One region of the Oceanobacillus sp. CAU 1775 genome, then DNA from elsewhere that is predicted to be linked to it. Evidence: riboswitches for the same ligand, from Rfam matches in the RefSeq annotation. Region 1 holds a riboswitch; each other region holds the start of a gene.
The links. Region 1 has a riboswitch for S-adenosylmethionine ahead of ACXYMZ_RS01560 (O-acetylhomoserine aminocarboxypropyltransferase/cysteine synthase family protein). Riboswitches for the same ligand answer to the same signal wherever they lie in the genome.
Positions count from the first base shown of each region.

Region 1 (4,233 bases):
GGGATAAACTATTATTTATTGTGTTACAGGTGACTTGCTTATTTTACTACCACGAACTTTATCTAATGCTTCTAAGATACCCTCGTTCTTGATAACAAAAATCCCTGCAGCTTCTGCATGCTCAGATACGGAACCTGCACCTTCGTTTTCTAACCAAAGAATCTTACTCTGTTTATTAATTAACTGTTCAATTGTCTCAGCAGGAAGCTCAGCGTTACCAACTAATAGTGCATCAAGAGAATCTTCAATTGCTGTAAGCTCGGAGACATCTTCATTTTCTCCTACACTAACTACTTTAAAACCATAGTTTGTAAGTTTTTTCTTCGTAGATTCATCAACCGCAAAGACTGCAACTGTTTTATGTCTTAGGCCTTCGCTTCGGTCAAATGGTGAGTGTAGTAACCATTCGATGGCATCCTGTTTCGTCGCTTGAAGCTGTGGTGCTTCTCCAGTAGCTTTTGCGATTGCTTGGTCTAAGTCAGCTAAAATATCTGTTGTTGACTCAAGTCCAATCGAAAGACGAATAAGTTCTTCCGTTGTTCCACTCTTCTTCAAATCTTCAGCACTTAGTTGTTGATGCGTTGTTGAAGCAGGGTGGATAATTAACGATTTCGCATCGCCGACGTTAGCTACATGTGACCATAGTTTAATATTATCGATTACTTTTCTACCAGCCTCACGACCACCTTTGATACCGAACGTGACAACTGATCCGCCACCTCGTTGTAAATATTTCTGTGAAAGTTGGTAGGAAGCATGGTTTTCTGAACCAGGATAGTTAACCCACTCTACTCCAGGATGGTTTTCTAAATAAGTAACAACTTCTTTTGTATTCGATAAATGTTTTTCAAGACGTACCTCTAATGTTTCAAGGCCTTGAACAAATGTAAATGCGCTTTTCGGACTTAGTGAAGCACCAATATCACGTAAAAGCTGTACACGTAGTTTTGTCGCATAAGCTGCTGCACCAACGTCAACATATTTCAATCCGTTATAAGTTTCGTCAGGTGTCGTAAATTCTGGGAAACGTGGGTTATCCCAGTTGAAGCGTCCACCATCAACTACAACTCCGCCAACGGTTGTTCCATGTCCACTTATCCATTTTGTTGCAGAGTGAACGACAATATCTGCTCCCCAGCTAATAGGTTTAGTATTCAATGGTGTAGCAAAAGTATTATCAATGATTAAAGGTAATCCATTTTCGTGTGCAATCTCAGCTACAGCTTCAATATCGAAAACATATAGACTAGGGTTCGTAATTGTTTCTCCAAAAATTGCTTTTGTTTTATCTGTAATCGCAGCACGGAAGTTTTCAGGATTTGTACCATCAACTAGTTTCACAGTAATTCCGTACTTTGGAAGTGTATGGACAAATAGATTATACGTACCACCATATAGATTGCTGTCTGCGATAATTTCATCGCCAGTTCCAGCGATATTAAAGATTGCAAAAGTAATTGCAGCCATTCCTGATGATGTTGCTACTGCTGCAACTCCATCTTCTAGTTGAGCAATTCTTTCTTCAAATGCTGCAACAGTTGGATTTGTAATTCTTGTATAGATATTCCCTGACTCGGCAAGACCAAATAGATTTTGAGCATGTTCTGTATCTCTGAAAACATAAGCCGTTGTATCATAGATTGGTAAAGCTCTAGCTCCTGTAGTTGGATCTGGTTCTTGCCCCGCATGTAGTGCTAGTGTTTCTGGTTTTTGAAAATGAAAGTTTGACATAAATAATTCCTCCTTTGATTTTAGCGCAGTAGAACTGGCTGTGAAAAATGTACTCCTTGCTTGAAGCTCATTTCATCTGGAGGAAGGCGACAAAAAGCCCCCTTCCTAAGAAGAGGGCGTATAGTTTTAAGTATACTGTTCCTCCTCTTATCTTCCAGATCGATTGTGATCTGTAGGATTTAGCACCATCAAAAGCAAAATATCTGCTCTTAGGTTGCCGGGCTTCACAGGGCCTATTCCCTCCGCCGCTCTTGATAAGAGATGTAATTGTTATAAAAGACTGATCAATAAAAATTGTTCGGCCTTTTCTAAATTTAAAGATGATTATAGCCTGAGTTGATATCTAATGTCAACCATATAATTTAAATAGTTTTATTTTGATCAAAAATTAGTGATCTAGTAACCTACTTAGAATAGGTTCGCGTGCAGTACATTAACTTTCTTTATTGACGTTCACTCAAACGTTTGTTTTGCTTCGCGGGCCGGTAGTAAACCGTACTTAAGTATAGAAACAATGCTGTCCAGATGAATGCAAATGCAATTAAATTATCCTTAGAAAAAGGTTCATTATAAACAAATACGCCAAGAATTAACATGAGTGTTGGCGTTATAAATTGTAAAATACCAACCATCGATAATGGAATAACTTTAGCTCCCATTGAGAATAAAATTAAAGGTACCATTGTTGCAATTCCACCGCCAATTAATAATAAATTATCTTGAACAAATGGTGTGGTAACCTGAAAAGATTGTTCTGGTAAAAATACTAAATATAATATAGCTACCGGAGCAATAATCATTGTCTCAATTGTAATACTATGGACGGCAGAAAGATTTGTTTTCTTTTTAATCAAACCATAAGTAGCAAAACTCACCGCGAGTACGATAGAAATCCAAGGAAAAATACCACTTTGGAATGTAAGATAAAGTACTCCAATCGCAGCTAGCACGAATGCTACTCCTTGTTTCCAAGTCACAGATTCACGTAAAATAACGATTCCTAATAAAATACTTACGAGTGGATTTATGTAATAGCCTAGACTCGCTTGCAGGACATGTTCATTAGCAACTGCCCAAATAAATAAATACCAGTTGATCGTGATTAATATTGTTGCAGCAGTTATTAATAACAATTTTTTAGGCTCTCGGAATAAGTTTCTTGTTTCTTTAAGAAAAGAGGAAAATTGTCTTAAGAGTACAAGCAAAATTAACATAAAAACAAAAGACCAGATTAAACGATGCGCAAGAATTTCTGCAGCGGGAATATGATCAATCCACTTCCAATAGATGACTAAAAAGCCCCAAATCAAATACGCACTAAACGTCGAGAGGCTACCCAATTTGAACTCCCTAGACTCCAACTTTTCATCTCCCTTTTCCTTATCTATAGATTAATTCTAGAAGTAAAATTTATAAAACGCAAATTCTTTAACTCATTAAAGCGAAAAAGATTTATCTCCATGCAAACTATTGCATCATACTTTCAAATGAAGAAAACGCTTTCATTGTACTGGAATTTACAGTATGCTAAAGAAAGAAGGTTATAGAAACAAGCCATAAAATAGGGAGAGAAAACTAGTCATCCTATTTAAAAAGTATTTTAGTAAAGGGGTAGAAGAAGATGACAAAAAAATATCAAAAGTTTGAAACAGCTGTCATTCATGAAGGTTATGAACCAAAAGAAATGCTAGGGAGTTTAGCTGTACCACTATTTCAAACATCGACATATGTTTTCGACTCAGCAGAGCAGGGTGAAAAACGTTTTTCAGGAGAAGAAGATGGCTATATTTATTCAAGACTTGGGAATCCTACTGTTCGAGTTTTAGAAGAACGAATTGCAGCTCTTGAAAATGGAGAAAGAGGGTTAGCATTCGGTTCAGGGATGGCAGCAATTTCCGCTATCTTAATTGCGATGACGAAAGCCAATGATCATATTCTTTGTTCTTCAGGATTATATGGTTGCACGTACGGCTTATTAATGATGATGAAGGATAAATATAATATTACATCTGACTTTTCCATGCTAGATTCAGAGGAAGAAATTCGTGCTAGAATCAAACCAGAAACAAAAGTTATTTATGTGGAGACACCGATTAACCCAACAATGAAACTAATTGACTTAGAGCTTGTTGCAAAAGTAGCTAAAGAATTTGATATTCCAGTAGTTGTTGACAATACTTTTTGCTCACCATATTTACAACGCCCATTGGATTTAGGTTGTGATGTCGTTGTTCATAGTGCAACTAAATATATTGGTGGTCATGGAGATGTCATCGCAGGTCTAGCTGTTGGGAAAAAAGACTTTATGGATGAAGTCGCAATGACAACGCATAAAGATATCGGTGGAATAATGTCTCCACTAGATGCATTTTTGCTTATTCGCGGTTTGAAAACTTTACCGATTAGAATGGATCGCCATTGCGAGAATGCGAGTAAGATTTACGAACAGTTGAAAGAACATCCTAAGGTGGACAAAATATATTTTCCTGATGATCCAAATAG
Region 1 is NZ_JBTLRO010000001.1:323,586-327,818, forward strand. It holds gene ACXYMZ_RS01560 (O-acetylhomoserine aminocarboxypropyltransferase/cysteine synthase family protein) at 16-1,731, opposite strand; SAM riboswitch class I at 1,876-1,992, opposite strand; gene rarD (EamA family transporter RarD) at 2,175-3,092, opposite strand; gene megL (methionine gamma-lyase) at 3,353-4,233, shown strand, end outside.

Region 2 (4,233 bases), on a different contig from region 1:
ATGACATATACATAGTCACAAATCTTTTGGATGACATTCATTTCATGTGTGATTAGTAAAATCGTAATCCCGAATTCTTGATTGATTTTCAAAAGTAAATCTAAAATAGAATCGGTTGTTTCCGGGTCCAATGCGCTAGTTGCTTCATCACTTAAAAGAACAGTCGGCTCTTGTGCTAATGCACGAGCAATCGCAACACGCTGTTTTTGTCCGCCAGATAATTGAGCTGGGTAGGAATGATGACGGTCGGCAAGTCCAACAATATCTAGATACTTAACAACTCGCTCTTTAACTTCACTTTTGCTTAGTCCAAGTAACTTTAAAGGAATCGCAATATTATCGTAAACTGTTGCTGTCTTTAATAGATTAAAACCTTGGAAAATCATCCCGATATTCTGTCTTGCTTCTCGCAGTTTTGGTAAAGGAAAAGATGTCATATCTTCACCGTCTATAAAAACTTTACCTTCAGAAGGGCGCTCCAGAAGGTTAACACAGCGAATCAAAGTACTTTTTCCGGCACCACTATAACCAATGACACCATGAATTTCACCTTGCTTCACTTGTAAATCTACATTCTTTACGGCCTCCACAACGCCATTCTTTGTGTTAAACGATTTCGATATATTTTCTAAAACAATCATTCCATCTCTTCCTTTCAAATCTGCTAACCGGGCGCTTTCACTTTTGTTATCGTCTAGTTCCAGCGCCCAGCGACTATCAAACTTCGCTTTCTTCCAATCAATAAGTCAACATCGGTTCGTCCCTCACCGTGTTTCCTTTATTTCATTACAGAAAGCTCCAGTTTGTACGTCGCTAATCGGGCGCTTTCACTTTTGTTTTTACCAACTAGCCTCATATGTCCCTGGATAAGTCTCGTTAATATAATCTTTCACTTCATCGGAGTAATATGCTTTTTTAAGTTTTTCAATTACTGGATCATTCAAGTTCTCTTCACGGATAACCAATTGGTTAACGTAGGGTGAGTTCGTTGATTCTGTAAAGATAGAATCTTCTGCTGGATTTAATCCATTAGATGTTGCAAAGTTACCGTTGATTACTGCTAAGTCAACTTCATCTAACATTTTTGGAATCTGTGCTGCATCTAATTCAATAAACTCTAAATTCTTCTCGTTTTTCGAAATATCAAGAGGTGTTGCTGTTTCTTTAGAATCAGTGTCTAACTCAATTAGACCAGCTTCTTCAAAGATAATCAGACCTCTTGCTCCGTTTGTCGGGTCATTAGGAATTCCAATTTTCGCCCCGTCAGGTGTATCTTGAATATCTGTGATAGTTTCTGAATAAACACCAATTAAACTCATGATTGTTGGGAATGCCGCTGCTAGGTTTGTGTCGTGGTCTGCGTTAAATTGATCCATAAATGGCTTATGCTGATAGCTGTTTGCATCAAGTTCGCCTTCTGCTAGGGTAGTATTTGGAATAATATAATCTGTAAATACAACAAGTTCAATTTCTAGACCATCTTTTGCTGCATTTTCTTTTACAATATTGAATACTTCTTCATGTGGCCCAGCTGTCACACCAATCTTTAACTTCTCTTCGCTAAGTGCCGAGTTTTCCTCAGCTGCATCTCCACTTCCACATGCTGCTAAAATTAGTACAAATATAATTGATGTTAAAAATAGTAAGCTCTTTCTCATTTTGTATGACTCCCTTTTTGTTTTTTTATATTTTCCATAAAAAAATGCCTTTCAATTCAAATTGAAAGACATCGCGAAATAAAATATTTTGCTTATCTTTCAGAATTAGAATCATTCTGTAGGAATTGGCACCTTCCCAGTATAATACTGGAGGTTGCCGGACGTCATTGGGCCTAATCCCTCGGTCGCTCTTGATAAGTTCCGTTATTATTAAGTTTTATGGAAAATAAATTTAAATATCACTATATCTGCTTATTTGCTAACTGTCAACTAGAAAACTTAAAAACTATTTATTTTCTATTAATTCAACACCCAAGTCACGCAACAACCACTTCGGTACAGAAAGTCTCGCCGTCTTCCAAGGATTCACAACTTGTCCAACTTCTAATTGAGCAAGCATACTCATTAGCATGGTTACCTCGCTTATCGGCTTTCCTGTTTTCTCCACAAGTCTTTCAATCATTAATGTTCCTGCGAGTTTCGCCGCTGTTTCTAAATCCTCAGCAGATGCAATTTGAGTAAAAACTTCATCGTTCTCTAGCATCGGATGCTCAATTTTTTCACCTTTAATAACATCTAAAGTAACAACAACATTTCCCGCAACTTCCACTCCTGAACCACTTACTTCACCGTCACCCATCGCAGCATGTAAATCTCCAAGAGCAAATAGTGCACCATCAACTGCTACGGGGAAGTACAGTGTTGCGCCTTCATCAACTAATTTCGTATCCATATTCCCACCATGTGCACCAGGAGTTCCGCAGTTTACGCCTTCACCTTCTGGAGCGACACCAATGACACCAATCATTTTATTTATCGGAGCTTCAATGCCATTAAAAATTACTTTATCGTCTTTGATTTGCATGATTTTAGCTTCCATCTTATCGATCACATGACCCATAATTCCTAATTCAGGGACGACTGCCATTACACCTTGATTTCTAATATCAATCTTTTCGATTTTGACTTTTAAAATATCACCTGGTTTAGCACCTTCGACGAAAATTGGCCCTGTCGCAGGATTAATTTTATTCCAATCAATTCGATCAATCACTGTATCTTCCGATTGAATTTGGTCTTCAAAACAGTCATACGTTTCGATTTCAAGTGTTGTACCAGCTTCAACAACTTTTGTGTGTGGATTCGTCTTATTGAATTCATAAATAATACCTGATTCGCGATCTACTTTTTCCAATATTCTTCCCTCCAATTATTATAGCTATCTGAATGTATATCTATACTTTATCAAATATTTTGAGAGTTCGCTTAGAAATAGATTAAATACTTATTGACTTCTTTCTTGTATTAAGCATATAATACAAGAAAGTTGATGTATTAAACGCTTAATACAAGAAATGCTATTTTAGAGCGTTAGGAGGACCGTATGAAAATTACTTTTAATAAAAGAGACCCCGTTTATATTCAAGTCGTTCAACACTTTAAAGAGAAGATAATAAGTGGAGAATATGCAGCTGGAGAGGAAATTCCCACGAGAAGAGAACTCGCAAGTCTGTTGAAAATTAATCCAAATACCGCTCAAAGAGCATATAAGGAAATGGAGGAGGCAAATTTGATTATTACTGAGGGCAACAATCCGAGCAGAATCACGAAGGATGAGAAGGTGTTAAATAATCTCCGCACTCAACTAATTGAAGAGGCTGTCCATTCTTTTATAACAGCGGTTAAACCAATTAATATGCCAGTGGACGAAATCATTGAATTAATCAAAGAAAAATACGAAAGCGAGAAAGGAGCACAGAAATGATCGAAGTAAAAAATATCACAAAAAGTTTTGGCAGAAAAAAAGTGCTTCAGGGTGTTTCTTTTACTGCAGAACGTGGGGAAATAACCTGTCTAATCGGTATAAACGGAGTTGGTAAAACAACCATTCTAAATGGAATTATGAACCTGACACCAATGACTAGTGGTGAAATTTTAATAGATGGTAAAAAAATATCAAAGGAATCATATGAAAAAATAACTTTTATTCCTGATGCAATAACGATGTTACCGCAAATGAAAATTAGTGAAGCAATTGATTTTATGAAAGACTATTACACGAGTTGGAATGACAAAAGAGCAGAAGAACTCCTGCATTTTTTTAAGTTGAAAAAGGAAGATAGAATCTCAAGTTTATCTAAAGGAAATGTCGCTAAAGCAAATTTACTATTGGGCTTGGCATTAGATGTAGATTATTTATTAATGGATGAACCATTTTCTGGGATTGATATATTTAGTCGTGAGCAAATAGCAGATGTTTTCACAAGCCATTTAGTTGAAGACCGTGGCGTTATCATTACAACTCATGAAATAAATGATATTGAACATCTCATCGATAAAGTTGTGTTAATTGATGATGGTATTGTCTTTAAAGAATTTAACACAGAAGAAATGCGCGAGGTGGAAGGGAAATCAGTAGTCGATGTGATGAGGGAGGTCTACCGCGGATGAAGAACTATTTTAAGTTAGTGAATTTTGAACTTAGTAGATTTATAAAAATATATATCGTTCTTGTAGGAGTAACAATTATCTCTCAGATCGCCGGTGCGGTTATCCTATCCAATAATTATATGAA
Region 2 is NZ_JBTLRO010000012.1:5,895-10,127, reverse strand. It holds gene ACXYMZ_RS15360 (methionine ABC transporter ATP-binding protein) at 1-641, opposite strand, end outside; gene ACXYMZ_RS15355 (MetQ/NlpA family ABC transporter substrate-binding protein) at 840-1,658, opposite strand; SAM riboswitch class I at 1,748-1,859, opposite strand; gene ACXYMZ_RS15350 (acetamidase/formamidase family protein) at 1,945-2,853, opposite strand; gene ACXYMZ_RS15345 (GntR family transcriptional regulator) at 3,043-3,423, shown strand; gene ACXYMZ_RS15340 (ABC transporter ATP-binding protein) at 3,420-4,109, shown strand; gene ACXYMZ_RS15335 (hypothetical protein) at 4,106-4,233, shown strand, end outside.
Region 2: another riboswitch for S-adenosylmethionine. It lies ahead of ACXYMZ_RS15355 (MetQ/NlpA family ABC transporter substrate-binding protein); the one in region 1 lies ahead of ACXYMZ_RS01560 (O-acetylhomoserine aminocarboxypropyltransferase/cysteine synthase family protein).

Region 3 (4,233 bases), on a different contig from region 1:
ATGTTGTAGAGAAAAAACGTGAAATTGCGAAAGCGATCATCGATAAAGAAACGTATGTAATTTAATTTTTATATAGATAACAGCGTGTAGCTTTTGGCTATGCGCTGTTATTTTAATTTAAACGATGATCTATACTAATAGTCATTTAATGGGTTCTACCATAGTTTCGATGCCTAAAAATGCTTTTAATGTAATGAACGAACGTTGTATGATAAACTATATTTGAAAAATGAAATCGAAATGAGGGGTAATTTTATAATGAGTCTTACTTTTTATTGGTACCCAAATTGTGGGACATGCAAGAAAGCAAAAAAATGGTTTGAAGATAATGATGTTGCATATGAAGCGGTTCATATTGTTGAGGATACTCCAACGAAAGAGGAACTTATCGAACTTATTGAAAAAAGTGAGTTGCCAGCTAAGAAATTCTTTAATACTAGCGGTAAGAAATACAGAGAACTAAATATTAAAGATAAAATTAAAGATGCATCATTAGAAGAAATGGCCGAGATCCTTGCATCTGATGGAATGTTAATTAAACGCCCAATCGCAACAAACGGAATGAAAGTAACGGTTGGTTTTAAAGAAGAAATTTACGAAGAGACGTGGAAATAAAGAGTAAACTCTTGTTTTACTTTATATCTATTCCATTGTATAGTTAAAATAATAAGATAATTGAAAGGGTGGCAGTGAATATGAGTTTACCAGAAGGATTACTTTATTCAAAAGAACATGAGTGGATTAAAAAAGAGGGAAATAAAGTACGTATCGGCATTACAGATTTTGCACAAGATGAATTAGGAGATATTGTGTTTGTTGAACTCCCTGAAGTTGATGATACGATTGATGTAGAAGAATCATTCGGAAGTGTAGAGTCAGTTAAAACTGTTTCAGAATTATATGCTCCTGTAAGTGGTAAAGTGGTTGAAGTAAACGAAGAGCTTGACGACAGCCCTGAATTAGTAAATGAGTCACCATACGAAGAAGCATGGATGATTGTTGTCGAACTTGATGACGAAAGCCAGTTAGACAACCTTCTAACTGCGGAACAATATCAAGAGGTTATCGACGAGGACTAATTTTCATTAACTAAATAATATTTTAAGCAGGCTAACAATACAATTTCATGTATGGTTAGCCCTTTGTCTTTCATATACTAAAAGAATGAAGGAAAAGTCTCTATTATTTATAAACTCAAACGAGCAAACTGCTTGCTTAGATAAGGGGAGCAATGAGATGATGAATTATGAACCTGAAAAGGTAATTATTGTTGAGGGTTTAACAGATAAGCGAAAAGTCGAAGAGGTCCTTGATGAAGATGTAACAATTATCTGTACGAATGGTTCTCTCAGTCTTCATCGTTTTGATGAATTATTAGAGACTTATCTTTTAGACGAAAATGATGTGTATATTTTAGTTGATGAGGATAAACAAGGTAATAAGCTTAGAAAGCAATTGGCTAGAGAGTTGCCTCACGCAGAACATATTTATATAAATAGTGATTATCGCGAGGTAGCTACTACGCCACATAAAGTCCTTGCTTCTTTATTATTAGCAAAACGCTTTACAGTGAGAACACTATATCTAATTTAATAAATTTTAATTTAGGGTGAGTTTATGCAGGAAATATCAACGGAAGAGTTACAATCTGGTAATTATATTTTATTTATTTATACCCCATTTTGTGGTACATGTAGTGTTGCTCGAGCAATGCTTGAAAATATTGAAGCCATTCATAAACAAACGATTTTTTATGAAATGAATGCGAATTTCGAAGAGGAATTTATGCATGAACATAAAGTTGAACAGGTACCTTGTCTATTTATTATGGAAAATCATGAAGTGAAAGAAAAGGTCTATACTTTGCATTCAACTGGAAATATATATCGTTATTTATTGAAATATAAACCAGAATTATTCAGTCAAGTATAATCTTTGTTGACAATAAGGAATTGTAATGCTACTATTATTTCTAATCAATTTAATAACTAAATATCTCTTATCATGAGCGGTGGAGGGACTGGCCCTTTGAAACTGCGGCAACCTTCAATTTTATATTGAAAGGTGCCAAATCCTGCAATTTATTGAAAGATGAGGGAACGGTAGCGTATATTTAAATTTCCTACGCCTTTCTGTTCTCTAACAGGAAGGCGTTTTTTAGTATATTTTTTAGAGAGGAGAAACGGTATTGATTTCGATTAAAGGTTTAAGTAAAGTATATTCCACAAAAGACAAGCAAATCACCGCGGTTGATGATTTGAACCTTGAAATAAAAGACGGTGAAATCTTCGGTGTAATTGGCTATAGTGGAGCAGGAAAAAGTACATTCGTACGTTTGATCAACCGTTTAGAAGAGCCATCGACTGGTAGTATTAAAATTAGTGAAAAAGATATCACTTCACTAAAACCCGATGAACTAAGGGTTGCAAGACAAGATATCGGCATGATTTTTCAACACTTTAACCTACTCTGGTCACGAACAGTTGCTGAAAACATTGCATTTCCTCTCGAAATAGCTGGGGTGAATAAGCAGGAGAGAGAAACAAGAGTACAGGAATTAATTGATCTAGTTGGGTTAACTGGTCGCGAAAGTGCTTATCCTTCACAACTAAGTGGTGGGCAGAAGCAGCGTGTTGGGATAGCTCGTGCACTAGCGAATAAACCGAAGCTCTTACTTTGTGACGAAGCAACATCTGCGCTAGATCCCGAGACAACGAATTCCATCTTAGAATTGCTAGTTGATATCAACAAACGATTGGGATTAACGATTATATTAATTACTCATGAAATGCAAGTGATTCGTAAAATATGTCACCGTGTTGCTGTAATGGAAAACGGAGAAATCGTTGAACTTGGAAACGTATTAGATGTTTTCTTACACCCTACTCAAGATGTGACAAAGAAATTTGTTGGTCAGATTATGGGGATGAGTGAAGAGGATAATGATTTAGATAGTATTATTCGTGCAAATCCAAGTGGGAAATTGTTGAAGCTTCAGTTTATTGGAGAGCAAGCGAATCAAGCTTTAATAAGTAGATTAGCAAAACAATATGCGATCGATATAAATATTCTCCAGGGTAAAATAACGAATACGCAAGCAGGTAGTTATGGAACATTATTTGTACAAATGATTGGTGATGAAGCAGAAGTTTCTAAAGCAATTGCTTCTGTTAAAGCAGAAACCTCTGTAGAGCTGGAGGTTATAGAAAATGCTTGAAAATTTAAAAGTTGATGAACTTATTACAGCAACAAACGAAACACTATATATGACATTTGCTTCCTTAATAGGAACGGTAGTATTTGGAATTGCTCTTGGTTTACTTTTATTTTTAACAACAAAGGGTGGCATTTGGGAAAATAAAATAATTAATGTCACTACTGGCGGAATTGTTAATATCTTTCGTTCGATTCCCTTTATTATTTTAATAATTCTTTTATTCCCTTTTACAAACTTCTTATTGGGGACATTAAGAGGTCCTACCGCAGCTTTACCAGCACTAATTATAAGTACTGCTCCCTTCTATGCGAGGCTAGTAGAAATTGCATTTAAAGAAGTTGATAAAGGAGTTATCGAGGCTGCAAAATCGATTGGTGCAAAAACAAGAACGATTATTTTCAAAGTTTTACTTCCTGAATCGATGCCTGCCCTTGTTTCTGGCATAACCGTAACAACAATCGCACTTATTGGTTATACGGCAATGGCTGGATTAATCGGAGCGGGAGGCTTAGGAGACTACGCATACTTCTATGGATTTCAGAGAAGAGATTTTGATTTAGTCTTCGCATGTACGATCATTATTTTAGTTATCGTCTTTATTATTCAATTTATTGGGGATTATATCACTAATAAGTTAGATAAAAGATAAAATATAAATTACTTAAGGAGAGAAAAAAATGAAAAGAATTTTAGGATTTATTTTATTGTCATTTATTTTACTGTTAGCTGCTTGTGGAAGCAGTGATAACGAAACGGATACAGGTGCTGATACAGAGGATAATACAAATGGTGAAGCACAAGAAGAGGAAAGAGTTGAGCTTGTAATTGGAGCATCAAGTACACCACACGCTGAAATTTTAGAACAGGCAAAACCTTTACTTGAAGAAGAAGGAATCTTTATCACAATTGAACCTTACCAAGATTATGTATTACCAAATGAAGATTTAGAAGAAGGTAGCTTAGATGCTAACTACTTCCAACATATACCGTTTCTTGAGGAAACTGTAGAGACTACA
Region 3 is NZ_JBTLRO010000004.1:54,987-59,219, forward strand. It holds gene ACXYMZ_RS08150 (acyl-CoA dehydrogenase family protein) at 1-65, shown strand, start outside; gene ACXYMZ_RS08155 (arsenate reductase family protein) at 259-615, shown strand; gene gcvH (glycine cleavage system protein GcvH) at 696-1,079, shown strand; gene ACXYMZ_RS08165 (toprim domain-containing protein) at 1,237-1,593, shown strand; gene ACXYMZ_RS08170 (thioredoxin family protein) at 1,618-1,932, shown strand; SAM riboswitch class I at 1,997-2,098, shown strand; gene ACXYMZ_RS08175 (methionine ABC transporter ATP-binding protein) at 2,189-3,217, shown strand; gene ACXYMZ_RS08180 (methionine ABC transporter permease) at 3,210-3,866, shown strand; gene ACXYMZ_RS08185 (MetQ/NlpA family ABC transporter substrate-binding protein) at 3,895-4,233, shown strand, end outside.
Region 3: another riboswitch for S-adenosylmethionine. It lies ahead of ACXYMZ_RS08175 (methionine ABC transporter ATP-binding protein); the one in region 1 lies ahead of ACXYMZ_RS01560 (O-acetylhomoserine aminocarboxypropyltransferase/cysteine synthase family protein).